DNA from 3 places in the Brevibacterium sp. 2SA genome. Region 3 is predicted to be linked to each of the others. Evidence: riboswitches for the same ligand, from Rfam matches in the RefSeq annotation. Region 3 holds a riboswitch; each other region holds the start of a gene.

Region 1 (5,223 bases), on a different contig from region 3:
CCCGCCCGCAGCGCGGCAGCGAACTCCTCGAGCTCGGCGAACCGTGATTCGAGCGGCAGCTCGAGGTCGACCTCGGCGACGATGAGACCCGTCGGATCCGTGTGGACGACGTCGAGGCCGACGGCCCGCGGATCGAGTTCGGAGTTCATGACGATCTGCAGGCGACCCGGCGTGGGGGCGGGGATCTCCGGGGCCGCCTCGGCGTATCCCTGCTGTTCGCGCAGCTCCCGCTGGGCGGTGACGAGGAACTCCGCGTACGCCCCGATCCCGATGACCGGCAGGCGCGAGGTCAGCGCGTCGGTGGCGACCTTGACGAGCCGCGACCTGGCCTTCCGGGTCAGCGGCGTGACGTCGCCGCCGGACATCGCGACCCCGTCGAAGCCGACGAGGGACTGCTCCTCATCGTTCTCGTTCGGGTTGAGGATCGTCATGTCGAGCCCGAACCGGTCGTACCACGGCCGGGTCACGCGGGCGCTGTCCTCGTCCCACCACGAGTAGAAGAGGAACGGCACGTTGATGCCGGCCTCTGAGTAGAAGAACGGGGGCCGGCGCTCACCGGCGGTGACGGCGAACGGCACGTCGTTGCCGGCGACCGGGGCCGGGCAGGTTGCGAACGCGGAGAACGCGAACGGGTAGTTGACCGCACGGTTGAAGTCGACGACGAGCGACCCGTCGGCGTTGGGAATGCCGAGGTCAAGGGTCCGCCACGCCGCCGTCGACCGCCCGTTCGTCTCATCGTGGAAGTCGAGCTGGAGTCCCGTCGCCGGGCACCCCGAGGCCACGAGCGACACCTCCCCGGCGGGCGTGGTAAAGGTGACGGTGCCGACGAGCATCGTCTCGAGCGTGAGGTTCTCCTGCGCCGAGGCGACCGGCCGGATCTCGGGTTCGTCGAAGGGGGTGAAGCGGGCGAGGAAGACGAAGTCCCGGTTCGGATCGAAGACGGGGACCTCGACGAACTTCGCGAGCAGCGGCGACTTCGAGTCGCGGATGCGCACACCGAGGCGACCGCCGCGTTCGATGAGCTCATAGAGGACATGGCCGACAGTGAACCAGTCGAGCGACCCGCCGGTCGGCAGCTTCGCGCTGAACCCGTTGTCCTCGACCCTGACCTGGGGAGACTCCGGCAGCGGAATGTCATCGGCGCCGAGGCGGACGGCCGTGCGCGTCGACCCGGACTCCCATTCCGCGTCGGTGCCTGAACGGGGATCGGTGCCTGCCTCGGGCCTGGTGCCGGGGCCGGTGTCGGTGAGGTCGTGGGAGGTGGGAGCCGCCTCGGTGGGGGCACTGAGCAGATCGAAGGTCGCGGCCGCAGGGCCGGCCTTCGTGCCGGGATCGAGCGCGAGGGTGACCCAGCCGTCGTCGTCGACGGTGAACGTTCCCGGCGCTCCCGGCCACGTCGACTCCTCGTCGAGCCAGTGGAGCCCGACGACGCTGAGCCACCCGAAGGGCGTCGCCAACGAGGAGTTCCGCGAGTCCCGCCACGTATTCCACTCGGCCACGAATTGGTTCACGTCGAACACTCCTCGCATTCTCACTCGTCGTTGCACGCTCGTCCGCGCCGGCCGTCGACGTTCGGCGACCGCCGGCCCGCCCGGTTCGGACGACCGCTGACCGTCCATGTCGGACGACCGCCGGCCCGCCCGGTGCGGGAGACCGCTGACCATCCACGTCGGACGACCGCTGATCGTCCGCTTCGGGCGACCGCTGGCGCTTCGGCCCCTGTGGTCGAAGCTACCCCAAAGGATAGGCTGTTCAGATGAGCACTCCATCCACGGATCAGACAGCAAACGCGCAGGTCGCAGCCGACCTCTCCGCTTTCGTCACGGCCTCTCCCAGCTCCTATCATGCCACTGCCGCAGCGGCCGAGCGCTTCGACGCCGCCGGGTTCACCCGACTCGACGAACGTCAGCCGTGGACCCTTGAGGTCGGCCACGGGTACTACGTCATCCGCGACGGCGCGATCATCGCCTGGATGGCCCCGACAGGGCGGATTGACGCAGCGGAAGCCGATTCGACCGCGAACGGGTCGACCGCCTCGGCGGTGCCCCCGTTCCGGGTCTTCGGCTCCCACACCGATTCGCCGGCGTTCAAACTCAAGCCCGGTGACGAGTTCGTCGCCGAAGGCGTGCGCCAGTTCGGTGTCGAGATCTACGGCGGGCCGCTGCTCAACTCGTGGCTCGATCGGGAGCTCGCCCTCGCCGGGCGCCTCAGCCTCGCCGACGGCAGCGTCGTCCTCGCGCACACGCCGGCGATCGCACGCATCCCGCAGCTCGCGATCCATCTCGACCGGCAGGTCAACGAGGGCCTCACCCTCGACAAGCAGCGGCACACGACCCCGATCGTCGGTCTCGCCGACCTCGCCGAGGCCGATGTCCTCGAGATCCTCGCCGCCTCCGCCGGCGTCGACCCCGAACTCATCGTCGGCCACGACGTCTACACGATCCCCGCGCAGGAGCCCGCGCTCTTCGGCGCCGCGGACGAGTTCTTCGCCTCCCCGAGACTCGACAACCTCCTCTCCGTCCACGCCGGGGTGACCGCGATGACGTCCCTCGACGCCGAGGCGCTCGATGCGGTGGCCCTGTTCGCCGGGTTCGACCATGAGGAGGTGGGGTCGAACTCGCGCTCGGGCGCGAGCGGGCCGTTCCTCTCCGACGTCACCGAGCGGATCGTCGCCGCCCTCTTCCCCGAGGCGAACCGCAGTGACTACCTCGCCGCACTGGCCGCCTCGGTGTGCGTGTCCTCCGACGCCGGACACGCCGCCCACCCGAACTACCCCGAACGCCACGATCCGCACGTGCGTCCGCGCCTGGGTGCGGGGCCCCTGCTCAAACTCAACGCCCAGCAGCGGTATGCCACCGATGCCGTCGGCACGGCGACGTGGGCCCGCGCCTGTGCAGCCGCCGGGGTCGAGTACCAGGACTTCGTCTCGAACAACTCGGTGCCGTGCGGGTCGACGATCGGACCGCTGACGGCCACCCGCATGGGCATGACGACGGTCGATGTGGGACCGGCGCTCTACTCGATGCACTCGGCGCGGGAGATGTGCGCGATCAGCGACGTCGTCGCGCTCGGCGCGGTCGCGAAAACGTTCCTCCAGGGGGCGTGAGGCGCCGCGCCTGCGGGAGCCGACACAGGGGGCGAGCGCTTGCTCGTTCAACGCAGCGCCTCGTTCACCCCTGAGCCTCACTCACCCCTGAGTCTCACTCAACACGAAGCGTGAATATCGCGTCCCCAAAGACGCGATATTCACGCTCCGTGTTGAACGAGCGCCGGCAGATTCGCCGAGGCGGCGATATTCACGCTCGCCGTTGAACGAGCACCCCGAGGACGAGCACCGGCGCACGCCCGCAGACACCCCGTCAGCGAAGTCGCGGGAGTGCGTCCGCCGAGGCGCGATGCTGCACGCACGATGACGCAGCGAGCGGGGCGCGCACGCACAATGCGCGTGGAAGCAGGCCTGCAGGCACGATGCCGCAGGCGTCCAGCGTGCGCAGGAATCCGAGGCGAGCCCACTGGGGTACTTCCCCCAGGGCGCGTCCGCTGGGCACGTCCACCGAGGCACGTCGGCAGGAGCCCGTCCACCGGGGCACACCCACTGGGGCGCGTCCACTTGGGCACGCTGAAACTGAGGCACCAAATCGGGCGACCGCGCGTCCACCGTCTCGCGCAGTGAACACCTGCCGCGGGTGATTTTGTGGCGGCGCCCACACCGTGATAGTCGTTGTGTGACCCCACGGGGGCCTTCGGAAGAGGGCTGAGATCGAGCTGAGACCGCTCGAGACCGTTGAACCTGATCCGGTTGATACCGGCGGAGGAAGAGAGGATCGCAGATGACTGCGCCCACCCCAGAAACCACCCGTCCCACCGTTGCCCCGCGCCCGACGGCACCGGCCGAGAACTCCGCGAGCACCCCCGCGGGTTTCGCTCTCGAGCAGTACCCCACCCATTCCCTGGCCTGGGTCGAGGACCGTGAGCACGGCATCCGCGTGCCCGTCACCCGCATCGACCTCGACGACACGAACGGCCGCCCCAACGAGCCGGTCCACGTCTACCGCACCGTCGGGCCCGGCGCCGTCCCCGAACAGGGCCTGCCCCCGCACCGCGCGGAGTGGATCGCCGACCGCGACGACACCGAGGACTACGCGGCCCGCGGCCACCTCATCGAGGACGACGGGCGGGCAGCCGTCCGCCGCGGCGCACCCTCCCAGCAGTGGCAGGGGCCCGACCGGACGCCTCGGCGCGCGAAGCCCGGACGCACCGTCACGCAGATGCACTACGCCCGGCAGGGCATCATCACCCCCGAGATGCGCTACATCGCGATCCGCGAGCAGTGCGACGTCGAACTCGTCCGCTCCGAGGTCGCTGCCGGGCGCGCGATCATCCCCGCGAACATCAACCACCCCGAATCCGAGCCGATGATCATCGGCAAGGCGTTCCTCGTCAAGATCAACGCGAACATCGGCAACTCGGCGGTGACGAGCTCGATCGCCGAGGAGGTGCAGAAGCTCCAGTGGGCCGCGAAGTGGGGTGCCGACACCCTCATGGACCTCTCGACGGGCAACGACATCCACACCACCCGCGAGTGGATCATCCGCAACTCCCCCATCCCCATCGGCACCGTGCCGATCTACCAGGCGCTTGAGAAGGTCGACGGCGACGCCGAGGCGCTGACCTGGGAGATCTACCGCGACACCGTCATCGAACAGTGCGAGCAGGGCGTCGACTACATGACCGTCCACGCCGGTGTGCTGCTGCGCTACGTCCCGCTCACCGCCGACCGCGTGACCGGAATGGTCTCCCGCGGCGGGTCGATCATGGCCGGATGGTGCCTGGCCCACCATGAGGAGAACTTCCTCTACACGCACTTCGACGAGCTCTGTGAGATCTTCGCGGCCTACGATGTCGCGTTCTCCCTCGGCGACGGGCTGCGCCCCGGCTCGATCGCCGACGCCAACGACGCCGCCCAGTTCGCCGAACTCGACACCCTCGCCGAGCTGACGAAGCGGGCATGGGAGCACGACGTCCAGGTCATGGTCGAGGGCCCCGGCCACATTCCGCTCCATCTCGTGCGGGAGAACGTCGAGCGCCAGCAGGAGCTCTGCGACGGCGCCCCCTTCTACACCCTGGGTCCGCTCGTCACGGACATCGCGCCCGGCTACGACCACATCACCTCGGCGATCGGGGCGACGGAGATCGCCCGGTACGGCACGGCGATGCTCTGCT
Region 2 (11,721 bases), on a different contig from region 3:
TTGCTGTCAGCAGTGGCGCAGCAGGTGGCTGCGGTGATGGTGGCGGGTCGGCCTCGAACCGTCCCGGTGCCACGGCCTCGCGCGCACCGACGGGCAGCCACGCGGAGTCGGCGCCGAGGACGAGATCCGCGCCGAGGCGGGCGCCGAACGGTGCGAGGAGCACCCCGTGGCGGAAGTACCCGGTGGAGACGACGAGACCGGGGTCGCTGCGGCCGAGCAGTGGGAGGTCGTCGGGCGAACCGGGCCGGGCTCGCGCGGTGATCTCCGTGATCTCACACCCCAGGAGTCCGGGCACGAGCCGTTCGGCGTCGTGGAGGAGACGGTGGACGCCCTCGGCGAGGATGCCGGTCTGACCGTCCTCCCGGGACGTCGCCCCGAGGACGAGCTCCCCATCGGGCCGCGGCACGACGTAGACGGGCCGACCGGCGACGAGTCCCCGGATCGTGCGGGTGAGCAGCGGCGGCGCGTCGGGGTCCGAGCGGAGCCGGATGACATCGCCGTGGACGGCCCGCAGCGGCAGCGGCGGAGCCCCGGCGATCGCATTGTGCGCCATGCCTGCGGCGAGCACGACCTGATCGGCGCGGGCTCGGCGCCCCGAGGCGAGCACGACTCCGGTCGTCCGAGCCGGGGCTTCGCCGGCCGGTGACCCCTCCTCGCCGACCAGCCCTGTCACCCGATCCTCGATGACGCGGTCACCGAGGACGGTGAGCAGCGCGCGCGTCACCCGCCGGGGATCGATCGCATGATCGCCGGGAATGAGGACGGCCCCGCACACACCGGGAGCCAGGGCGGGTTCGAGGTCGCGGGCCCGGGATCCGGTGACCAGGTCGAGGTCGGAACCGGCCGCGGACTGAAGGGCGCTGAGTTCGCGCAGGGCCGTGAGATCCGCGCGGTCCCCGGCGCAGACGAGCGTGGCGGTCGTCGTCTCCCCGAGGTTGGCCCCCGAATCCCGGGTCAGTGCCGCAGTGAAGTCGGGGTAGAGGTCGGCGGAGACGCGCATGAGCGGAAACAGCGGAGTCTGGCCCCACGCGATCTCGGCGGCAGGGGCGATCATCCCGGCCGCGGCCGACGTGGCACCCGTGCCCGGGTGCGGATCGATGACGGTGACGGCCGCCCCGCGCCGGTGCAGCTCCCACGCCGTGGCCAGGCCGATGATCCCGGCGCCGACGACGATGACGTCCATGCGATTCTCCCTCCGGCGGCATGACCCGCATCAGGTGAGGCGGTCGGCACGAAGCCCTCTCAGCCTCCCAGCGAGGCTCCCGCGAACTCCTCTACTCTAGGAGCATGGTTCCCACGATGCCAACGTCTCCCGCAGTGCAAGACCCCGTCACCGCCCCTGCTGAGCACGCGGGCCACCCGGTCGACCGCGACGCCTCCGGGTCGGATGCCGCGCGGACCCGTGCGCTCGCCTCCGCCCGGCTCTACCTCTGCACCGACGCCCGCACGCAACAAGGCGACCTCGGTGAGTTCCTCGACGCCGCCTACGCCGGGGGCGTCGACATCATCCAGCTCCGCGACAAGGGTCTCGAAGCGCGGGAGGAGATCGCCGCCCTCGAGATCCTCCGCGATGCCGCGCGCCGGCATGGGAAGCTCTTCTCCGTCAACGACCGTGCCGATGTCGCCCTCCTCGTCGGCGCCGACGTCTTCCATGTCGGGCAGGGCGACCTGACGAGCGCGCAGGCCCGTACGGTGCTCGGCGACGACGTCATCCTCGGCCGGTCCACGCACTCGGTCGAGCAGGCGCTCGCCGCAGCCGCCGACCCGGAGATCGACTACTTCTGCGTCGGCCCCGTGTGGGAGACCCCGACGAAGCCGGGCCGCCCGGCCGCCGGACTCGATCCGCTGGCGGCGGTGAGCGGGAGGACGGAGAAGCCGTGGTTCGCGATCGGCGGGATCTCCGCCGGTGACCGTCTCCGGGCGGTGCAGGAGACCGGGGCGACGCGCATCGTCGTCGTCCGCGCGATCACCGAGGCGCCTGACCCCGCCGAGGCGGCCGCTCGGCTGCGCGCGCAGCTGACTTCCGCTGACCCCGACACGACCACCGACACGACCACCGACACGACCACTGACTCGACCACGAAGGACGGCACCCTGTGACAATCCTCATCGCCGGAGCCGGGGCGACCGGCGGCGCCTTCGGCACCCGCCTCGTCGAAGCCGGGCGCGACGTCGCCTTCCTCGTCAGGCCCGCCCGTGCCGAGGCTCTGAGAGAGACCGGACTGCGATTCATCGCCCCCGACGAGGACCGGACGAACCCGGTGACCGTGACGACGGCGGAGGAGCTCGCAGCCGACCCCACCCCGGTCGACCTCGTCCTCGTCGCCGTCAAGGCCGGTGCCCTCGAATCGATCATCGCCGACCTTCGCCCGGCCGTCGGACCCCAGACCCTCATCATCCCGTTCCTCAACGGGATGGCGCAGATCGGCCGCCTCGAGGCGGAGTTCCCCGGACAGGTGCTCGGCGGACTCGTCAAGATCGTCGGCACGATGCGCGGAGCCGACATCGTCCAGATGACGGATCTCGCGACGATGACGATCGGCCGCCTCGGCGGGGGAGAGGTCCCACCCGCGGTCATCGACGCGCTCGACGTCCCGGGCTTCCGGCTCCAGGTCATCGACGGCATCGACGACGCCCTGTGGGAGAAATGGGTGTTCATCGCCGCGGCCGGAGTCGTCACGTGCCTCTTCCGGGCACCGGTGGGCGCGATCATGGCCGCGGGCGGCGAACCCCACGTCGTGGGGATCATCGACGAACTCGAAGCCGTCGCCATGGCCGCCGGCCACCCGGTCTCGGCGCGGGCGCGCGCCGCCACCCTCTCGATGCTCACCGCCGAGGGCTCCGCTTTCACCTCCTCGCTCTACCGCGACGTCACGGCCGGGCTGCCGAACGAGACCGAGCACATCCTCGGCCACCTCCAGAGCACGGCGCGCGACCTCGGCGTGCCCACCCCGCTGCTCGACCTCACTCTCGTGCAGCTGCGAGCAGGCGAGTTCGACCGGAGCGCGTGAGGCGGCCGCGCTCTGCGGTCGGGACACACTCCCGTGGCCCGACCGCAGCTGCCGTGGGCTCGGGCACCGCGGGCTCGAGGACAGCGGTGCCGGCCTCGTCTCCGTCAGATTCGGAACCTCCGGATGCGGGCTCGGCAACAGCGGTCCTCCGCTTCACACGGAGACGGCGGACCGCCTCGGCGAGGGTGGTGAGGGTGAGCGCGATGCCGACGCCGAGGACGACACCCCACAGCGGCTGATCAGCGAAGACGGCCCCACCGAGGAGCCCGATGCCCGTCGAGTAGGCCGCCCACGCCAGCGCCCCGAGGACGTCTGCGGCGAGGAACCGGGGCAGGGGATAGCGAAGCATCCCCGAGGCGATCGTCGTCGCCGTCCGCCCGCCGGGGATGAACCGCCCCGCGACGAGCATCGCACCGCCCCGAACGGCGAACATCTCCGCCGTCGAGGCAAGCAGTCTGCGCAGCCGGGCCGACCGGACCCACCGGTCGGTGGCGCGGCTGCCACCGCGGCCGACGAGGTGGGCGGCGAGATCGCCGAGGAGCGCACCGACGGTCGCCGCCGCGATGATGCCCACCGCAGCCGGACTGCCGGTCACGGCGTACGCGGCGGCGGTGATGACGACGGTCTCCGAGGGCACGATCGGAACGAGGGAGTCGAGGGCGGCGACGACGGCGATGAGGAGATAGAGCCACGGGGAGGTCAGCGTCTGGTGGATGAGGTCGAGAGCGAAGTCCATGGTCATCGACCCTAGTGACGCAGCCGTGGCCGCCGGTACGAGGCGGAGCGCAGACCGCGGGCGGGCTCACCCGAGCCGACGATGCGGAAAACCGGAACGAGAAGTGAGGTCTGACCCCTCCAGACGCCCTGACCTGCGTTGCTACGATCGAGCCATGCCGTGGCCCGCGACGATCCCGCGCGAACCCCGCATGTTCCTGAAGCGGTGGTCGCTCTCCGTGCTCGGGGTGCTGTGGGGCGGCCTGCTGTGCCTGCCGCTGCTGCTCGCCGCATGCTTCCCGCCCGCCTCGGCGCTCTCCCGCCGCGTCCTGGCCTGGGAGCGGAACCGGCAGGAGCGGACCTTGGGCATCGTGCTCGCCGACGCCCGGCCGGGGCGCGGATTCTTCGCCCTGACCGGCCTCGTCGCCCTCCTCATCGCCGTGCCCGTGGTCAATCTCCTCACCGGCTTCGTCTTCGTCACCCTCGGCGCGCTCATCCAGGGCCTGTTCGCCGGCGGCGGGGTGACGATCAGCTTCTCACTGTGGACGATGAGCCAGCCGCTGCTGCTCGTCGGAGTCCTCTACGGGGCGGCGAACCTCATCGGCGCGGTCCTCCTCGCCGAACTCGGCAACTGGCTGCACGGGCGCATCGACGCCTCCGCCGGGCAGGTGAGCCGACCGACCGCCGTCCACAGCCGCATCACGGAGCTCATCACCACCCGCCGCGGGGTCGTCGTCGCCATCGACGACGAACGCCGCCGCATCGAACGCGACCTCCACGACGGGGTGCAGCAGAACGTCGTGTCCCTGTCCGTCCTCATCGCCCGGGCCCGCCGGGCACAGGACCCGGAGAAGGCGGCCGCCCTCCTCGACAGTGCGCTCGTCCAGTCCCAGGACCTCATCGACGAGATGCGCGAGGTGGCATGGCGGGTCTATCCGACGGCCCTCGACGAGCACGGGCTGGCGTCGGTGCTCACGCGCATCGCCAACCACTGCCCGGTGCCGGTGTCCATCCTCGAGCAGCCGGGCAGGCGCATCCCGCAGGCCGTCGAATCGGCCGCGTACTTCGTCGTCCGCGAAGCCGTGACGAACGTCGTCAAGCACGCCGACGCCTCGGCGATCACCATCCGCGTCCACGACGGCGGGTCCGCGCTGGTCGCCGAGGTGGTCGACGACGGCCGGGGAGGCGCCGACCTGCGCGGGGGCGGGCTCCAGGGCCTCTCCCGGCGGGTCAGCGCACTCGACGGCCGACTCGAGATCATCAGCCCCGAGGGTCAGGGCACGACAGTGAGAGCGGAGATCCCCTATGACTGAGCCCACCCGCACGAATGCGCCGACGCCGGCGACCCCTGACGCGCTGCGCGTCGTCCTCGCCGACGACGCCGTCCTCCTGCGGGAGGGTGTGCGCAGTCTCCTCGAGGACGAGGGGATCTCCGTCGTCGCCTCCGTCGATGACGGAACCCAGCTGCTCGCCGCCGTCGACGCCCTGTCCCCGCAGCTGGCGATCGTCGACGTGCGGATGCCGCCGACGCATACGACGGAGGGCCTCGAGGCGGCGCTGACGATCAAGCGCACCCACCCGGACATCGGGGTGCTCGTGCTCAGCCAGTACGTCCTCCACGAGTACGCGACCGAGCTGCTCAGCTCCGAATCGGTCGGTGTCGGCTACCTGCTGAAGAACCGGGTCACCGACATCGACAGGTTCCTCGACTCGGTCATGCGCATCGCCGCCGGCGGCACCGTCATCGACCCCGAGGTCGTCCGGCAGCTCCTGCGCACCTCGGAGCGGCAGTCGACGCTCGAGGCGCTCAGCCCCCGGGAGCACGACGTCCTCGAGGCGATGGCCGAGGGCCTGTCGAACCGCGGCATCTCAGAGCGCCTCTACGTCTCGATCAGCTCGGTGGAGAAGGCGATCAGCGCGATCTTCGACAAACTCGACCTCCAGGCAGGAGAGACGACGAGCCGCCGGGTCGCAGCGGTCCTGCGCTTCCTCGACCGCACGTGAGGCCACTCTGATCTCCGCTCGGGCTCGGATCCCGAAGCGCTGACCCAGATCCGCTGATTCGACGAGGATGCCGTCGACTGCGCACATGGGCTGCGCCGGCCAGCCGTCGCACCGTGGGTGATCCGCGGTCAATCGTCTGCCATCCTCAGTCGTCTGCTGCCGCGATGAGACGCCTGAGAAGGTGGAACTGCTCAGCGCCGAGCCGAGCGATCGCCCCCGCCCGCGTCTCGTCCGGACCCGCTCCCGCCTGCGCCGAGAAGGTCGAGTCCGCCGTCTGTGCCGCCTCGGCCGGATCGTCGTCCGATAGCGCCCCGGTGCCATCCCGGGGCGCGGGGACGGTTGTGCGCAGCGTCCACTCGTCGAAGGCCCGAAGCAGCGTCGTGACCGCCATGGTCTGCAGCCGGGGCGAGACCGCTGCGTCGACGGCACCGGTGCGGCGTCCGACGATGAGGACCTCGTCAAGCCAGTGATCGATCGCGCGGTGGAAATCGCGGAGCGCTGGGTGCTGGGGATCGGTCCAGACGATGCGCCACAGCAGATCGAGTGCCTCGCTGGACGGCCAGACTCGCATCGCCTCATCCCATGTCGCCGAGGCGGTCGCCCAGAAATCGGGGGCGAAATCCTTCGGCGAAGGCGGGCTCCAATCGTCGCGGGCCCGGTCGACGAGGGTGGAGACGACGAGGCCGAGCAGCTCGTCCTTCGAGTCGAAGGCGTGGTAGAACGAACTCTTGCTCATCCCGCACGCAGCGATGATCCGGTTGAGCGACGCCTGACTCGCCGCATGCGAGGCGAACTCGTGGGCGGCTGCGGCGATGAGAGCATCGCGCTTGCCGGGGGCCATGCGCGCGAGGGCAGTGTCGGACATGAGCCGATCGTAGCAAGCCGGCCCCACTGTATGGACTAGGTAGTCCACAGAATGCTATCGTCAGTGGACCAGGCGGTCCACGACGTCATCGACGGACCGAGATCAGGGCATCACCGAACCACAGGACCCCACGAGAGAGCGGGCATCATGATCAGTGCGACCAGCTTCGACGTGCAGCTCCGCGCCGCTTCCAGTGACGACCTGCGCATTCTCGTCGTCGGTGCGGGGATCGCCGGGTTGACGATCGCCCAGCTGCTGCGGGCGCAGGGACGACACCCGGTGCTCATCGAACGCTCCCGAGACGCCGCTCGGCTCACCAGCGAGAGCGGAGCCGGTTACATGCTCGCACTCATGCCCCTCGTCGACCCGGTCTTCTCCGCCCTGGGCAACCGAGAGGCGTATGAGCAGGCGAGCACCGCCATCGACTCCTTCGACTTCCACTCCCATCGTGGGGCGCTCATCTCCTCGGGAGACATCGGCAGTCTGCTCTCTGAGTTCGGCGACTATCGCGGCATCTCCCGGGGACGGCTCATCGACGTGCTCGCGCTCGGCGGATGCCCGGTCTCCTTCGGCACCGAAGTGAGCGGACTGATCGAACGCACCAGCCGCGACTCTCGGGGCGGTGCTGCCCCTCCGAGCGGCGCGGTTCCCGATCGCCGTGTCCATGTCGACCTGGTCGGTGAGGCCGGTGCGGGGCATTCAGCGGAATTCGATCTCGTCATCATCGCCGACGGGCTCCATTCGACGACTCGGGACCTCGTCCTCGGCCGCGGCGAAGCCGAGTCTCTCGACACGACGTGGGGCGGCTGGGTGACGTGGACGGCCGCTGACGGGTCTCCGCACACGGGCAGTGAGGTCTGGGGAGACGGCTTCTTCCTCGGCTCCTACCCGGTCCGTGATCGCCTCGGCGTCTTCCTCGGCGGCCCTGACACGCGTCAGCCCCTCGGTCCGCGCCGGTTCGCCGCCGAGGTCCGCCGACGGTTGCGGACGGCGACCCCGCGGCTCGACGCGGCGCTGGCCGCCTTCGACACAGCAGATGAACTGTTCTACTGGCCGCTGCGCGATGTGCGCTGCGGCCGCTGGACGACGGGATCGACCGTTCTCCTCGGCGATGCGGCCGCAGGGTTCCTCCCGACCGCGGGCGTGGGAGCGGCCATGGCGATGGAATCCGCCTGGGTACTCAGCCGCGTGCTCGACGGTGCCGGGTTCGCGACGCTCGAGACGGACCTCGCCCGATTCGAGGCTCTGGCCAGGCCGCGGGTCGAACGGGCACAGGACAACTCGCGGAACCTCGCGAGGATGATGTTCCGCGATTCGGCGCTGCTCGCCGCAGTCCGCAGCGAAGTCTTCCGTTTCGTCAGCGTACGGACCGCCCTTGCGCCGATCGTCGGGCTGCTCGACGACAGGGTGACCGATGCGATGATCGCCGCGACCCTCGCGCGCCCACCGCTCGCGTCACCGTGATGTGATAAGAATGGCCGGGGCCCGCAACCGGGACCCGACCGAACGCGATCAGGGGACACGATGCCACAGCCGACCACCTCGGCGACGACCACCCGGAACGAGAACTCCCGGGAACTCAAGCGGGGACTGCGGTCGCGTCACCTGCAGATGATCGCGATCGGCGGCGCCATCGGCACCGGCCTCTTCCTCGGATCGGGCGGCACGATCTCCCAGGCCGGCCCCGGCGGGGCGCTGCTCGCGTACGCCGTCATCGGGATCATGGTCCTCTTCGTCATGCAGTCCCTCGGCGAGATGTCGACCCATCTGCCCGTCGCCGGGTCCTTTCACACGTACGGCTCGAAGTACGTCAGCCCCTCCTTCGGCTTCGCGATGGGCTGGAACTATTGGTTCAACTGGGCGATCACCCTGGCCGCCGAACTCGTCGCCGCCGGTGTCATCATGTCGTTCTGGCTACCCGACGTCCCGTCATGGGTGTGGGCGGCCGTCTTCCTCGCCCTCCTCACCGGCCTCAACTTCCTCTCGGCCCGCGCCTTCGGCGAAGGCGAGTTCTGGTTCGCCGCGATCAAGGTCACAGCCGTGCTCGCGTTCCTCGTCCTCGGCGTGCTCATGATCGCCGGCATCATCGGCGGCAGCTCACCGGGACTGAGCAACTGGACGACCGGGGAGGCGCCGTTCGTCGGCGGGTGGGTCTCGATCATCTCCGTGTTCATGATCGCCGGCTTCTCCTTCCAGGGCACGGAGCTCGTCGGGGTCACCGCGGGCGAATCCCGGGACCCTCGTCGCGACATGCCGCGGGCGATCCGGACCGTATTCTGGCGGATCATGCTCTTCTACATCGGGGCGATCGTCGTCATCGGATTCCTTCTGCCCTACACGGATCCGTCGCTGCTGGCTGCGGCGGACAACGACGACATCACCGCGTCGCCGTTCACCCTCGTCTTCGAGCGCGCGGGCATCGCCGTGGCCGCGAGCGTGATGAACGCCGTCATCCTCACCGCGATCCTCTCCGCCGGCAACTCCGGACTCTACGCCTCGACCCGCATGCTCTACGCGATGGCGAAGGACGGCACCGCCCCACGGCTGTTCGCCCGTCTCAACGCCCGCGGGGTACCCGTCATGGCCCTCTTCGCGACCGCGTTCATCGGGCTCTTCGGATTCCTCACCGAGGTGATGGGCGACGGCGCGGCGTACACCTGGCTCATCAACGTCTCCGGTCTCTCAGGATTCATCGTGTGGATCGGCATCGCCTGGTGCCACTTCCGCTTCCGTCGCGCCTACGTCCGCCAGGGCCATGACGTCGCCGCCCTGCCCTACCGGGCACCGCTCTTTCCCATCGGGCCGATCATCGCGCTCATCATGCTCATCGTCGTCGTCGCCGGACAGAACATCGAAGCCGTCGTCGACGGACGCGTCCTCGAAGTCGCCTCCGCCTACATCGGCCTTCCCGCCTTCCTTCTCGTGTGGGGCGTCTACCGGCTCGTCAAGGGTCGCCCTGCCGGACTCGTGCCCCTGGGGAAGGTCGACGTCGGCGGACTCGAGATCAGACCCGAGCGCTGAGCTCGGGCACGGGTGGCCGGTGGCGTTCACCCCACGCCCTGTCATGGATTAAGCTAGGCTTGCCTAAACTCCGAAGAAAGAGATCCATGCGCAGAATCCTCGCCCCCATCCTCGCCTCCGTCCTCCTGCTCACCGCCTGTTCCGGCGGCGGCGCCGACGATGCGGAGACGGCCGCGACCGGGGCCAGCGTCGACACGAAGTTCGGTGCCGTCGAGGTCCCCGCCGACCCGCAGCGCGTCGTGGCCTTGGGCTGGGGTGACGCGGAGACGGCGCTGGCGCTCGGCGTCCAGCCCGTCGGCGCCTCCGACTGGGTCGAATTCGGCGGCTCCGGCGTCGGCCCGTGGGCGGAGCAGCTCTACGACACCCCGCCGGAGATCATCGCGACCCTCGAACCCGACTATGAGGCGATCGCCGCGCTCGAACCCGACCTCATCCTCGACACGAAGAGCTCGGGCGAGCAGGAGCGCTACGACCGTCTCAGCGAGATCGCCCCGACCGTCGGTCCGCCCGAGGGCGGCGACAACTACCTCACGTCGATGGATCAGCAGGTGACGATGGTCGCCGAAGCCCTCGGCGAGGAGGACAAGGGCAAGAAGCAGCTCGAGGACCTCGACGCCGAGTTCGCGGCCGCCCGGGACGCCAACCCCGAGTTCGCGGGCAAGTCAGTGACCGTGGCGGCGAAGACCTCCGAGGGCTGGGGCGCCTACATCAAGGGCACCGAGCGAGTGCAGTTCATGGAGAACCTCGGCTTCACGCAGTCGTCGACGATCGACGGACTCAAGCCGGAGGGCTTCACGGTGCCGGTGTCGGAGGAGAAGCTCGACGACCTCGACGCGGACCTCCTCCTCGTCTTCCCCATCTACATCCCTGACTCCGAGGTCACCGATGATCCCGCATTCCAGCGGATCCCCGCGGTCGCCGACGGCCGCTCGGTCGTGCTCACCCAGGACGACGACGAAGTGCGGAAGGCGTTCTCGCTCAACTCCGTGCTCTCGGCGCGCTACGCCGCGCAGACGATGCCGGAGCTCCTCAAGCCCGCGGTCAAGTAGCGGCGTGCGGCAGGCGGCGCGAGAACCTCACCGCCTGCTCGCCCGCTTCGCCTCATCAGCCCGCCACGCTTCGAGTCCGACGTCGATGATGCGGGCGTGGCGGATCCGCGCGAGTGCCGGAATCGAGATCCACTCGGCCCTGTCGGTCGTGCCGTCGACCTCGAGGGTGCCGAGGCTGCCGCCGACGATCCGCGCAAGATAGACGACCCGCACACCCTTGAAGGGGCGCCCGCTGCGGCGGTGCTTCTCCGTGAAGCTGTGCGTCGTCAGCGGGCGGAGGAGTTCGGCGTCGAACCCCGTCTCCTCCCGGATCTCCCGCACGGTGCCGTCTTCGATGCTCTCCTCGTAGTCGATGCCTCCGCCCGGCAGCGTCCACAGGGCACGGTTGGGCTCGCCACCGCCGTTGAACCAGCTGAGCAGGATCTCATCGCTGTCGTTGACGATCACGGCGTAGCCGGCGACGCGCGTGTCGTATTCGGAGAAGTGCAAGTCCATGTCCACACCCTACCCATGAGTTGAGAGCGCCCTCGGCGCGGACTTCCCAATTCCCATCCCCGTGCCTAGGCTGAGGCCATGGCCGACACGCGCGCAGCACGCTCCCAGACGACCTATCCCGGCGACAAGATGTCGAGCACCCGCGTCATCGCAGCTTCACCGGCGGAGATCTTCGCCGTGCTCGCCGATCCCGGCCGCCACCAGGACACCGAACCCGGCGACTGGGTGCGCTCGGCGATCTCGGCCGAACCGATCACCCGCGTCGGACAGGTCTTCTCGATGAACATGTTCCTTGAGCAGGCCGGCGGCGCCTACCGGATGGACAACGTCGTCACCGCCTTCGAACCCGACACGGCGATCAGCTGGGATCCCGGCCAGGACGACGGCACGGGCGACGTCGCCGTCGGCGGCTGGCGCTGGCGTTATGACCTTGCCCCTGTCGACGGGGGCACCGAGGTGACTCTGACCTACGACTGGTCGGGGACGACGCAGGCGGTGCGCGATGATTTCGGGGGCTTCCCGGTCTTCCCGCCGGCCTTCCTCGACGCCTCCCTGGCGGCGC
Region 3 (11,721 bases):
GCCTACACTGAGCCCATGAGCTTCGACCACCAGTGGAACCGCATCCGCGCGAACAACCCCGACCATTCGGCGAACTACGCCCAGCGCTGGCGCAATCTCGTCGACGCCGGCCATGACATCGGGGGAGAGGCGCGCTTCGTCGATGCGATGGCACCCCGCGGCGGGCGCATCCTCGATGCCGGGTGCGGCACCGGTCGTGTCGGCGGTCTGCTCCTCGGCGCCGGGCACACGGTCTACGGCGTCGACCTCGACGAGTTCCTCATCGCTGTCGCCGAGGAGGACTTCCCGAGCGGCGAGTGGCACACCGGCGACCTCGCCGACTTCGACTTCGCGGCCGCCGGGATCACGGACATCGACGTCACTGTGTGCGCCGGCAACGTGCTCGCCTTCCTCGACCCGGCATCGCGGCGCCAGACTCTCGCCAACATCAAGTCGACGCTCAAGCACGGCGGGCGCTTCGTCGCCGGGTTCGGGGCCGGACGCGGCTACGACTTCGCCGACTTCGTCGCCGACATCGAGTCGACGGGCATGATCGTCAGCCTCAAGCTCTCGACGTGGGAGATCCACCCCTTCGAGCCCGACAGCGGCTTCCTCGTGCTCATCGCCGAGCGCCCATAGGTTTCGGTGCTGGATTCTGCACCATTGCCGGACCGCGTGTCGGCCTGCTGCTCCGCGATCGCTCGACGCGCTCTGCGCGACTGAGCGCCCCAGCGAGGTGGATTCCGCTCGATTCTTCGGCGCTTCTCGAATCGGATCCACCTCGCGGGGAAGCACACCGCTGTGCGCTAGCGCCAGTCTCGGCCACTGCGCTTCGCTGATGCTGTGTCGTCAACCGTCGAGCCGCCTCCGTACCCCGGCGTGTTGACCACAGGCGACGTTGCTCGATAGCGTCGACGAGGAGAGGAGAATCCATGACCCGAGTGCTGATGGTGATCTTGCCGGTGCTGGCCGGTCTGTGCTTCGTCCCCGCGATAGTGCCGGCCGGTTCCGGGTTTGCGCTCTGGCTGTGGGCTCTGGGCTTCCTTCTGCTCATCGCCGCCCTCGTCATCGCCGTTCGGCGCGCCCGGCGCGACTGAGCGCGGCTGGCCCAAATCCGGGTCTGACAGGGCCTCATTCTCTGTGCTGCCGCCTCAGAGCCGCGCGACCGGGAACGGCGAACGCGACGATGAGACCGAGGACGATGATCGCTGCGATCCCTGTCATCGCGACCGTGAGCGTCGGCCCTGCTGCTGCGGTCGTGAGGTTGATGAGCACGGCGAGTCCGATGGCCCCGCCGATCTGCTGACCGGCCGTCGCGACGCCTCCGGCGTATCCCTGCCCTGACTCGTCGATGCCCGTCGTCGCGGTCGCGAACATCGTCGTGAACACGACACCCTGGCCGAGGCTGAACAGCAGGGCGAGGCCGAACACCAGCGGCCACGGCGAACCGTCGTCGACGAGCGCGGCGAAGCCGGCGACCCCGAACAGCCCGATCACCTGCCCCGTGACCATCGTGGTCCGCAGGCCGGTCCGGGTCGCGAGGCGACCGCCGAGAGTCGTTCCGACGAGCACGCCCACGCAGGGCACGACGAAGGCGAGTCCCGTGGCGAGGGGGGGGTGAGGCCGCGCGTGTCCTGGAAGTAGAGCGTGAGGAAGTATGCGGTCGCTCCGAAGCCGGCCATGAAGAGGAACGTCGACGCAGTGCCGGCGGCCAGGGGCCGGTGGCGGAATTTCGCCGGATCGAGCAGGGGCTGCGCGGTTCGGCGCTCAACGATGAGCAGGGTGATGAGTCCGAGGAAGCCGGCACCGAGGCAGCTGAGCGTCGGTGCCGTCGCCCATCCGTCCTCGGCGGCGAAGGTGAGTCCCATGACGATGAGGATCGCCGAGGCGGTCGTGAGGATCGCCCCGGGAACGTCGAGTCGCCGCAGGCTCGGGTGGCCGGTATCGGACGGCACCGCGCGCACAGCGAGGACGACGATGACGAGGATGAGCGGAATGTTGATCGCGAACACCGACCGCCACCCCCAGGCGTCGGTGAGCACCCCGCCGAGGATGGATCCGAGGACCATTCCGGTCGACCCGGCGGCTCCCCAGATGCCCAGGGCGCGGTTGCGGTCCGACCCCTCACGGAAGCCGACGGTGAGCAGTGCGAGGGTCGAGGGAGCCAGTGCCGCACCCCCGAGTCCCTGGATGCCGCGTCCTGCGATGAGCATCCATTCGGCGACGGCGAATGTCCCCAGCAGGGAGCCGAGCGCGAAGAGTGTCAGCCCCGTGAAGAACATCCGCCTGCGGCCGAGGGCATCGGTGAGCCTGCCGCAGAGCAGGAGGAACCCGCCGAAGGCGATGGCATAGGCGCTGACGACCCATTGGAGCGTCGGCGCGGAGAATCCCAGAGACGCGATCTCGGGCAGGGCGACGAAGACGATGTTGTAATCGAGGCCGATGAGCAGCTGGGCGAGACCGAGAGCGGCGAGCAGGCTCGTCCTCGAGCGTGCGGGGGCGTGCGTCGTGGGCATTGGCAACCTCCATATAATCCGAGTTCGGATAATACGAAGTCTAAACACATAGTCCGAGTTTTGACTATATGAATTCGGATGAATTCTGCTATGATCGCCCCATGAGCGGAACCGAGAGCGATGTCGAACTCTGCGGCCTCGTGGCGCGCCTCAACCAGCGCCTCGATTCGCACATCCGCCGCGTCGCCGACACCCTGGGGATCACGGCCTCCCAGGCGATCGCGCTGCGCGAGCTGGGGGAGCCGATGCGCCTGACCGAGCTCGCCGAGCACATGAGCTGCGAGACCTCGAACGCGGGATACGTCGTCGATCGCATGGAGGACCAGGGGCTCGTCGAACGCCGGCCGCACCCCAGCGACCGACGGGCGAAGCTCCTCTCGCTCACCCCAGCAGGTCAGCGGTGCCGGGCCAATGTCCTCGACGCCCTGTCGGACCAGGCACCCGTCGACGCGCTCACCACCGAAGAGCGCGACAGCCTCGTCGCATTGCTGCGCCGCGCGACGGCCTGACCGCCGGCGCGGTGCCCCGCGCGACTGAGCCCACCCCGATGAGCGCTCGGACTCGTCAAACCTCTGTGATCGTGATTGGGTGGAGACATGGCCGACCGGCCCAGGCGACCGTGCCTGAGACCCGGTGCGGTCGGACCACCGTCACCACGCGCAGAGGAGAATCATGATCTTCATCGTCGTCAAGTTCGACGTCAAGCCCGAGAACGCGGAGTCCTTCCCCGAGGTGGTGCGCGACTTCACCGAGGCGACCCGCGCCGAACCCGGCAACCTCTGGTTCGAATGGTCGCGCAGCCTCGAGAAGCCCAACGAGTACGTTCTGCTCGAAGCGTTCACCGACGACGGTGCCGAGCCGCATGTCAACAGCGATCACTTCGCCGCCGGGCTCGAATCGATGCGCCCGCTGCTCGCCTCGACGCCGAAGATCGTCTCCCGCAAACTCGACGGCGACGGCTGGGACGAGATGGGCGAACTCGTCATCGACTGACGAGGTCAGCTCAGCGATCGAGTTCGCTCAGCGCCTCCTCGGCGCGGGCGAGCCGGTCGGCACGCGGCATCTCCCACCACTTCTCGCCCCGCTCGCCGAGGCCCCGCTTGGCGACGCCGACGCGCTCTCGAGCCGCCCGCAGGGCTGTGTCGTCGGCTGCCGTCTTCGCCGACCGCACCGCGTTGCGGGCCCGCCCGAGGTGGCTCTTCAGCTGCTCGACGAGAGCGTCGGGAAGTGCGGGATCGGTGCGCCGCCACCGTCGTCCGCGCACGACGAGCCACTTCTCGTCCTCGGTGTACCCATCCGCATCCGTCACGATCGCAGTCTAAGCCGCGCAGTCTGTGCCGCTCGGCCGAATCAGCGCGCCCTGGCTGGCTACACTGACACCATGGTGACGCGAGCACAGAACATCGAGTCCATCGAGAAGGCCCTCGGCGAGCCCTGGGCGCAGACCCGTCAGCGGCTTGAAAAGGCCGGGGGCAAGGACGCGAGCCACAAGGAACTCGCCGATGCGCTCTACCCGCAGTTCGACGGCGTCGTCGACAACCACGGCTGGTGGGTCCAGGGTGCCGTCGTCGCCTACGAGCAGGAGATCGGCCGACGGATTCCCGGTCAGCGCGCCGACGGCACCTTCGACGTCGCCGTCTCCCGCACCGTGACCGGACAGCGCGGAGACGTCATCGACCGCTTCGCCGCCCTCGTCGACGGCTCACTGGGCGGGGTCGCCCTTGACGGTGAACCCCGCCCGTCGACGACGGCGAAGCGCTCGTTCTGGCGCGCCGACCTCGCTGACGGGACGAAGATCGAAGCAGCCGCCGAACCGAAGGACGACGCGCGCACGCGCCTCACCCTCACCGCCTCGAAGCTGCCGAGCGCCGAGTCGCTCGAGGAGTGGCGGGCACACCTCAAGGACCTCATCGCCGAGGTCTGAGACCTCAGCCTGGAATGATCGGGTTCCACGTCCCGAGCACCAGCGCCGAGGCGACCGCGACGACTGCGACGACGACGGCGAGGACGAGGACGACCGCATCAGCGGTGCCGAACGTCGAGCGCCTGCGCCACGTCCTGCCCGGCCGCCCGAACGCCCGTCCCTCCATCGCCATCGCCAGGGTCGTGCCACGGCGGATCGATTGGACGAGGAGGACGAAGATGCCTGCGAAGAGACTGCGGGTGCGCCGCAGGATCGACCCGCCGGCGAGTCCTCTGGCCCGTCTGGCCATCGACAGGGTCTGCCATTCGAGGACGAGGAGGCCGAGGAGGCGACTGGCCGCGAGGATCGAGATGACGACGGTCTCGGGCAGGCGCAGGTGCTGGACGAGGGCATCCGAGAGGTCCCTGGGATCGATCGCCGAGGCGAGGACGACGAGCGGGATCGCCAGTGCCAGGGCGCGCACGAAGATCGCCGCAGCCGACTCCAACGACCCGGTCGTCATGAGGATCGGACCGACGTCGACGACGGTGGCTCCCGTCTTCTCGGCGAGGATCGCCGTGCCCCATGCGGCGAGGAGCGCCCCGACTGGCAGGAACCACAGCCGTGTGAGCGCCGCCTTGAGGTCGAGCCCGGTCAGCGGCAGGGCGAGGAGTGAGAACCCGAGGATGATCCCCGCGGAGACGACGTCGATGCTCAGCAGCGCTCCGACCATGAGGATGAGTGCGACGGCGATCTTCGTCAGCGGGTTGCAGCGCACGAGCGCCGTGCGGCGCACCACGGGGATGAGCTGACCCGGATCCTCGACGGTGACGCGCTCACGGGTCATTGCTGCACTCTCACTCAACGCGCTCACCCCGCAGAGTCTGGGCCGCCGTGCCGAGCGTGAAGCGGCGGGCCCCGATCGCGTCGAGGAAGTCGAGGTCGTGGCTGACGGCGACGACAGCGCTGCCGTGGTCGAGGACGTCGAGGAACAGGGCGACGAGTCCCGCCCACGTCAGCGCGTCCTGCCCGAACGTCGGCTCATCGACGATGAGGACCTGGGGGCGCGGAGCGATCATCGCCGCCACCGACAGGCGACGCTTCTCCCCGCCGGAGAGACCCTGCGGGTGGGCGTCGGCGATGTCGGCCAGTCCCAGGGTCTCGAGCAGCTCGGTTACCCGAGCGTCGACCTCGGCCGTCGACCAGCCGGCCAGTCGCGGACCGAGGGCGAGCTCATCGGCGACGCTGGACTTGAGGAACTGATGCTCGGGTTCCTGGAAGACCATGCCGATGCGCGGGGCGAGGAACTTCGAGGGCCACGTGAACGGCCGTGCCTCCTTCGCCCCGGCGGCAAGCGGCCCCGCCGCACGCACCACGCCGGAGAACTCGGGGATGAGGCCGGCCAGGGTCAGTGCCGTCGTCGACTTCCCGGCCCCGTTGGCGCCGACGATGCCGAGCGCCTCGCCCGCCCGCACCTCGAGGTCGAGATCGGTCGCCGCGGGCACGGTCGCCCGTGGTCGGGCGACGCTCAGGCGCTCACCGACGAGCACCGGGGACCCGAGCCGGTCCTGTGCTCCGGTTCGCGCGGGCACCGTCCAGCGGTCGGTCGCGGTGGGGGACCCGGATTCGGGCAGCCAGATCCCGGTGGCCTTGAGCACCTCGGTGAGTGCCGGATCACCGAAGACCTCATCAGGGGTGCCGTGGGCGACGATGCCGGCGCGGCCGAGGACGATGACGGTGTCGACGTCGTCGCTCCACAGGCCCACCCGGTGCTCGACGACGATCATCGTCGCCGCAGTGGACTCCTGGACCGTGAGCACGGCATCGCGGACGGCCCTCGCCGAGACGGGGTCGATGTTGGCCGTCGGCTCGTCGAGGACGATGACCTCGGGTGCCATCGCATGGATCCCGGCGAGCGCGAGCCGCTGCTTCTGGCCCCCGGACAGTGCCGCCGTGGGGTGGGACTGGGGAAGGTCGAGGCCCATGGCGGCCAGGGAGGCGTCGATCCGCGCGTCGACCACCTCGGCGGGCAGACCGAGGTTCTCCATTCCGAACGCGACATCGTCACCGATGCGGGAGAAGATCACCTGCGAATTCGGGTCCTGGAGGACGAGCCCGGTGACACCTCGGCGGGGGTCGGGCGCGGCCTCGCCGACGAGGAACTCACCGCCTGACTCCCCGGCCTCGGTGGGCAGGACCCCGGCGATCGCATGGAGGAGCGTCGACTTCCCCGCCCCCGACGGGCCCAGGAGGAGAACCTTCTCACCTGGGGCGATGTCGAGGTCGACGGGGCCGACGGCGAGGCTGTCCCGATCGGCGTGCCGCCACGAGTATCCGTGGGCGCGGATCGGCAGGCCCATCAGCGCACGCGGCCGGAGGCGAAGGAGCTCAGCGCCCCGGTCTTGGCGATCGCGCGGTAGGCGTACCAGGCGCCGATGCCGGAGATGACGACGCCGGAGATCATCGCGCACACCGCGTAGGCGAGCTGGAAGTCGAACTGCCACTCGGCGTTGTAGAGGATGTTCTCGCTCACGGCCATGAACGCCGCGGCGACGAGTCCGGACAGCGCGGTCACCCACAGGGTGAACTTCCGGTAGCCGAAGGCGGCGAAGACGAGTTCGGCACCGAGGCCCTGGAGGAAGCCCGAGAGCAGCACCGTCGCCCCGAAGTGGGAGCCGAGGACGCCTTCGACGGCGGCGGCGAGGAGTTCGCACAGCAGCGCGGCCCCGGGTTTGCGGATGATCGCCCCGGCGAGCGGTCCGGCGAGCACCCAGAGGCCGGCGATGAGGCCGATCGAGGGCGGGAACGCCTGGAAGGCGAGTTCGATGCCCTTCCAGCTGGCGGCGAGCACCCAGAAGATCAGGCCCACGGCGATGCCGAGGACCGCGGTGACGACGTAGTCGACGACCCGCCACTTCTTCGTCGGCGGGGCCTGGGTGAATGCCGGTGCCGTCGTCGAGCGGGAACCGGGCGTGGTGGTGTTCGGCATAGCGCCTCCTCGTGTCTCAAGGAGGGGTAGAAGAGTCTCGACTTCCTTCGGCGGTGCTAGCCGCATCAGGTTCGAGGGTCTGCAGCGTCATCTGCACTCTCAGCGCCCTTGGCGGCGCTCCCCTGTCGTGTGCGCTCCACTGTACAACACCTGACGATCCCCGGCACCGCGCGTCTGCGGGGCCGGGGATCGTCAGGTGCGGTGGGGGAGGGACTCAGGCCGGGACGACCATGACCGGGCCTTCGGCATGGTGGAGGACCCCGCGGGAGACCGATCCGAGCAGAGCGGACTTCACGGCTCCGCGACCCCGAGTGCCGAGGACGGTCAGCTGCGCGGTCTTCGTCGCCGCCGACAGCAGCACTGCGGCATCGCCGATGAGCGCCGAGGTGGACACCTGGAGTCCGGGGAACTGGCTGCGCAGCTCTTCGGCGTCCTTGTCGAGTTCGGCTTCGATCTGCCGCTGCCGGCGATCGGCGACGTCACCGCCGAGTTCGAGCTCCGGGTACCAGTAGAGCCATTCCTCCCCGGACGGCAGCACTGTGACGATCTCCAGATCGGCGTTGCGCGAAGCGGCCGCCTCGGCGGCGGTGAACATCGCGATCCGCGCGCCCTCGGACCCGTCGACGGCGACGACGACCGGGCCGCTCGTGTCCCCGCGGTGCGCCGAATGGCGGGGGACGACGATCGTCGGGCAGTGGGCGTGCGGTGGCAGGGCCGTCGAGACCGACCCGAGCATGCGGCCCATGAAGCCGCCGCGTCCGCGGGCGCCGACGATGATGACATCGGCGTTGGCGCTGAGGTTGACGAGGACACCGGCGGCGTCACCGGATTCGACGGCGTACGTCACCGGACCGGGATGGTCGGCAAGGAGTTCGGCCGCCTCGGCGAGCGTCTTCTCCGCTGCCCGCATCGCGGCTTCGTCCTCGGGCTCGGACGGGATCGAGGCCATGTTCGGGTAGATCATCAGGGGCATCGTGAAGGCCGTGACGACGGTGAGGGGAACACCGCGGTGCAGCGCCTCGGCGGCGCCGTAGCGCAGGGCAAGGGCTGCGAGCTCGGATCCGTCGAAGCCGACGAGGACGCCGAGGTTGTCGGTGAGTCCGGACTCGGAGGCGCGGGTGTCGGTCGGTCGGGCCTCGGCCGGGTTCGCGGCGGACGAGCGGGAGTCAGCAGTCATGGCAGTCCTTCCATCGGGGCCTGACCAACCCTGACGGGGACGACGGCCCCGAAAACCGTGTGCCGTCCTCGTCGCCCTCAGTGTACCCAAGTGTTTTCTACGCCGTGTAGAAGACCGCGAGGCGGACGGATTCCTCTCGCGTGCGGCGCGTGCCCGCGTCCGGGGTGACGCCGGGGGAGGGGTGCCTCAGACGGCGAAGCCGAGGTAGCTCAGGGCCGAGCGGATGATGTGCTCCTGGCCGTGGGAGAGCTCGGCGACGATGTCGGAGCGCAGCGCCTCGGCGGGGGTGAGCCAGTCGAGGCTGAGCGCATCGGCGCGCGGGGTGCACTCGCCGCGGACCTCCATGACGAAGCACATCGAGATCGCGTGCTGACGCGGGTCGTGGAGGAGCGAGGTGCCCTCGGTGGGGAAGTACTCGGCGATATGGAACGGGGCGATGGCCGGCGGGACGACGGGCAGCGCCATCGGGCCGAGGTCGTTCTCGGCATGACGGAGCAGGGCCTGGCGGATGCTCTCGTGGTAGCGGATGCGTCCGCCGACGACCTCGCGGCCCAGGGTGCCGTCGTCGAGGCGGCGCAGCAGGAGGCCGATCTGCTCGACGTCTCCGGCCTCGCCGACGCGGACCGGAATGGCATTGACATAGGGGATGGGGAGACGGCGGCGAAGCTGGGCGAACTCGTTGTCGTCGAACCAGTTCTCGTCGAAGTCGAGGGCAGTGCGGGTCATATCCCGATTGTGTCACAGTTCACCTCGCCCGGCGGCGGTCGCGGGCCTGCTCCGGCGGTGGTCGAAGGCCTGCTCGGGCAGCGTCGTCACCACTGGGTCGGACCTCCCGGCACAGCCCGCCCACCTCGGCGTTCGCCTGCCGGGTCACCCGGGGTGGTGTCGGGCGTCACCGCTCGGGTAAAGTATCTTGATGTCAAGATAAAACTCTGGCCGGGCCCGCGGACGCAGCAGTGACGTGGCCTACAGTTGAGACAACCACTCCCCAGGCCTGCAGCGGTCGCGACATGGCCAGCGGCGGTCAAGGACGATTGAAGGGATTGCTCATGATTGATCATGAAGTCCGTACCCACAAGAGCTCAGAGAACCTGGCTCGTGAAGACCAGCTCGCCTGGAAGATCGCAGAAGTCGCCTCCGACACCACCCCGGTCGATGCCGACGTCACCGAGATGGTCATCAACCGCGTCATCGACAACGCCGCCGTCGCCGCCGCCTCGGTGAACCGCTCGGCTCCCACCCACGCCCGCGAACAGGCGCAGGCGCACCCGCTGCGCCCCGGCGCCACGATCTTCGGTCTGCCGCTGGGCGACCGCTTCTCCCCGGAATGGGCGGCCTGGGCCAACGGCGTGGCCGTGCGCGAACTCGACTTCCACGACACCTTCCTCGCCGCCGAGTACTCCCACCCCGGCGACAACATCCCGCCGGTCCTCGCCGTCGCCCAGCACATGGGCATCGCCGGTCCCGACCTCATAGGCGGCATCGCCACCGGCTATGAGATCCAGGTCGACCTCGTCAAGGGCATGAGCCTGCACGAGCACAAGATCGACCACGTCGCCCACCTCGGGCCCTCGGCGGCCGCCGGCATCGGCGCGATGCTCCACCTGCCCACCGAGGTGACCTTCCAGGCGATCCAGCAGGCCCTGCACGTGACGACGGCGACCCGCCAGTCGCGCAAGGGCGAGATCTCCTCGTGGAAGGCCCACGCTCCGGCGTTCGCCGGCAAGATGGCCGTCGAAGCCATCGACCGCGCGATGCGCGGCGAGGGTGCGCCCAACCCCATCTACGAAGGCGAGGACGGCTTCATCGCCTGGATCCTCTCCGGCCCCGAGGCCCGCTACACGATCCCGCTGCCGGCCAAGGGCGAGGCCAAGCGCGCGATCCTCGACACGTACACGAAGGAGCACTCCGCCGAATACCAGGCGCAGGCGCTCATTGACCTCGCGCGCAAGCTCGGCGGGGAGATCGAGGATCTCACGAAGATCAAGCGGATCGTCATCCACACCTCCCACCACACCCACAACGTCATCGGCACCGGCGCCAACGATCCGCAGAAGATGGATCCGCAGGCCAGCCGTGAGACCCTCGACCACTCGATCATGTACATCTTCGCCGTCGCGCTCGAGGACCGCGGCTGGCACCACGAGGACTCCTACACGCCTGAGCGCGCCGCGCGCCCGGAGACGGTGAAGCTCTGGCACAAGATCGAGACGACCGAGGATCCCGAGTGGACCCGCCGCTACCACTCGACGGATCCGAACGAGAAGGCCTTCGGCGGTCGCGTGGAGATCGAGTTCGAGGACGGCTCGACGCTGACCGACGAGATCGCCGTCGCCGACGCGCACCCGCTCGGCGCCCGCCCGTTCGTCCGTGAGAACTACGTCGAGAAGTTCCGCACCCTCTCCGAGGGCATCCTCACCGACACCGAGCAGACCCGCTTCCTCGACCTCGCCGAGAACCTCGAGAACCTCGACGCCGCCGGCGTCGGACAGCTGAGCTTCACCGTCGAGGGCCTCACCCACAGCGGATCGAAGGGAATCTTCTGATGCTCGGCGCCACCGCCACTCCGGCCGAGCGCCGGAAGCAGTTCCGCGACCTCCTCGCCGGCAGCGAGATCGTCCAGTTCCCCGGCGCGATCAACCCGCTCAACGCCCAGATCATCGAGCAGACCGGGTTCGAGGGCGTCTACATCTCCGGGGGTGCGTTCTCCGCGGCGATGGGACTGCCCGACATCGGACTGACCACACTCACCGAGGTGGCCGACCACGGTCGGGCGATCGCGCGGGTGACGAACCTGCCGACGTTCATCGACGCCGACACCGGGTGGGGCGAGGCAATGAACGTCGCCCGCACCGTCCAGGAGTTCGAGGACGCCGGCCTCTCCGGCATGCATCTCGAGGATCAGGTCAACCCGAAGCGGTGCGGCCACCTCGACGGCAAGGAGGTCGTCACCACGGCCGAGATGAACCAGCGCATCGCCGCCGCGGTCCGGGGCCGCCGGGACGAGAACTTCGTCATCTGCGCCCGCACCGACTCCCGCGCCGGCGAGGGACTCGACCGGGCGATCGACCGGGCGAAGGCCTACGCCGATGCCGGCGCCGACATGATCTTCCCCGAGGCCATGCGGGACCTCAGCGAATTCGAGCGCTTCGCCGCG

The links. A riboswitch is a leader RNA that binds a small molecule or an ion and turns the genes downstream of it on or off. The one in region 3 is predicted to bind thiamine pyrophosphate.
Region 1: it holds a riboswitch for thiamine pyrophosphate, as region 3 does, so the genes downstream of both, thiC (phosphomethylpyrimidine synthase ThiC) here and FFS20_RS08000 (ECF transporter S component) in region 3, are expected to answer to the same signal.
Region 2: it holds a riboswitch for thiamine pyrophosphate, as region 3 does, so the genes downstream of both, thiO (glycine oxidase ThiO) here and FFS20_RS08000 (ECF transporter S component) in region 3, are expected to answer to the same signal.

The regions. Positions count from the first base shown of each region.
Region 1 is NZ_SCMW01000095.1:474-5,696, reverse strand. It holds gene FFS20_RS17560 (DUF1684 domain-containing protein) at 1-1,511, opposite strand, end outside; gene FFS20_RS17555 (M18 family aminopeptidase) at 1,757-3,106, shown strand; TPP riboswitch at 3,724-3,834, shown strand; gene thiC (phosphomethylpyrimidine synthase ThiC) at 3,831-5,223, shown strand, end outside.
Region 2 is NZ_SCMW01000006.1:21,131-32,851, reverse strand. It holds gene thiO (glycine oxidase ThiO) at 1-1,183, opposite strand, end outside; TPP riboswitch at 1,174-1,276, opposite strand; gene thiE (thiamine phosphate synthase) at 1,300-2,100, shown strand; gene FFS20_RS04155 (2-dehydropantoate 2-reductase) at 2,097-3,011, shown strand; gene FFS20_RS04150 (DedA family protein) at 2,965-3,753, opposite strand; gene FFS20_RS04145 (histidine kinase) at 3,902-5,038, shown strand; gene FFS20_RS04140 (response regulator transcription factor) at 5,031-5,729, shown strand; gene FFS20_RS04135 (TetR/AcrR family transcriptional regulator) at 5,875-6,594, opposite strand; gene FFS20_RS04130 (NAD(P)/FAD-dependent oxidoreductase) at 6,742-8,058, shown strand; gene FFS20_RS04125 (amino acid permease) at 8,119-9,615, shown strand; gene FFS20_RS04120 (iron-siderophore ABC transporter substrate-binding protein) at 9,702-10,664, shown strand; gene FFS20_RS04115 (NUDIX domain-containing protein) at 10,692-11,159, opposite strand; gene FFS20_RS04110 (SRPBCC family protein) at 11,238-11,721, shown strand, end outside.
Region 3 is NZ_SCMW01000016.1:1,065-12,785, forward strand. It holds gene FFS20_RS07950 (XRE family transcriptional regulator) at 1-11, shown strand, start outside; gene FFS20_RS07955 (class I SAM-dependent methyltransferase) at 16-618, shown strand; gene FFS20_RS07960 (cytochrome c-type biogenesis protein CcmH) at 912-1,076, shown strand; gene FFS20_RS18300 (MFS transporter) at 1,111-1,566, opposite strand; gene FFS20_RS07965 (MFS transporter) at 1,473-2,495, opposite strand; gene FFS20_RS07970 (MarR family transcriptional regulator) at 2,597-3,004, shown strand; gene FFS20_RS07975 (putative quinol monooxygenase) at 3,168-3,488, shown strand; gene FFS20_RS07980 (biopolymer transporter Tol) at 3,499-3,807, opposite strand; gene FFS20_RS07985 (hypothetical protein) at 3,877-4,419, shown strand; gene FFS20_RS07990 (energy-coupling factor transporter transmembrane component T) at 4,424-5,245, opposite strand; gene FFS20_RS07995 (ABC transporter ATP-binding protein) at 5,256-6,758, opposite strand; gene FFS20_RS08000 (ECF transporter S component) at 6,758-7,387, opposite strand; TPP riboswitch at 7,413-7,521, opposite strand; gene FFS20_RS08005 (universal stress protein) at 7,602-8,564, opposite strand; gene FFS20_RS08010 (DUF4916 domain-containing protein) at 8,751-9,290, opposite strand; gene FFS20_RS08015 (MmgE/PrpD family protein) at 9,614-11,110, shown strand; gene prpB (methylisocitrate lyase) at 11,110-11,721, shown strand, end outside.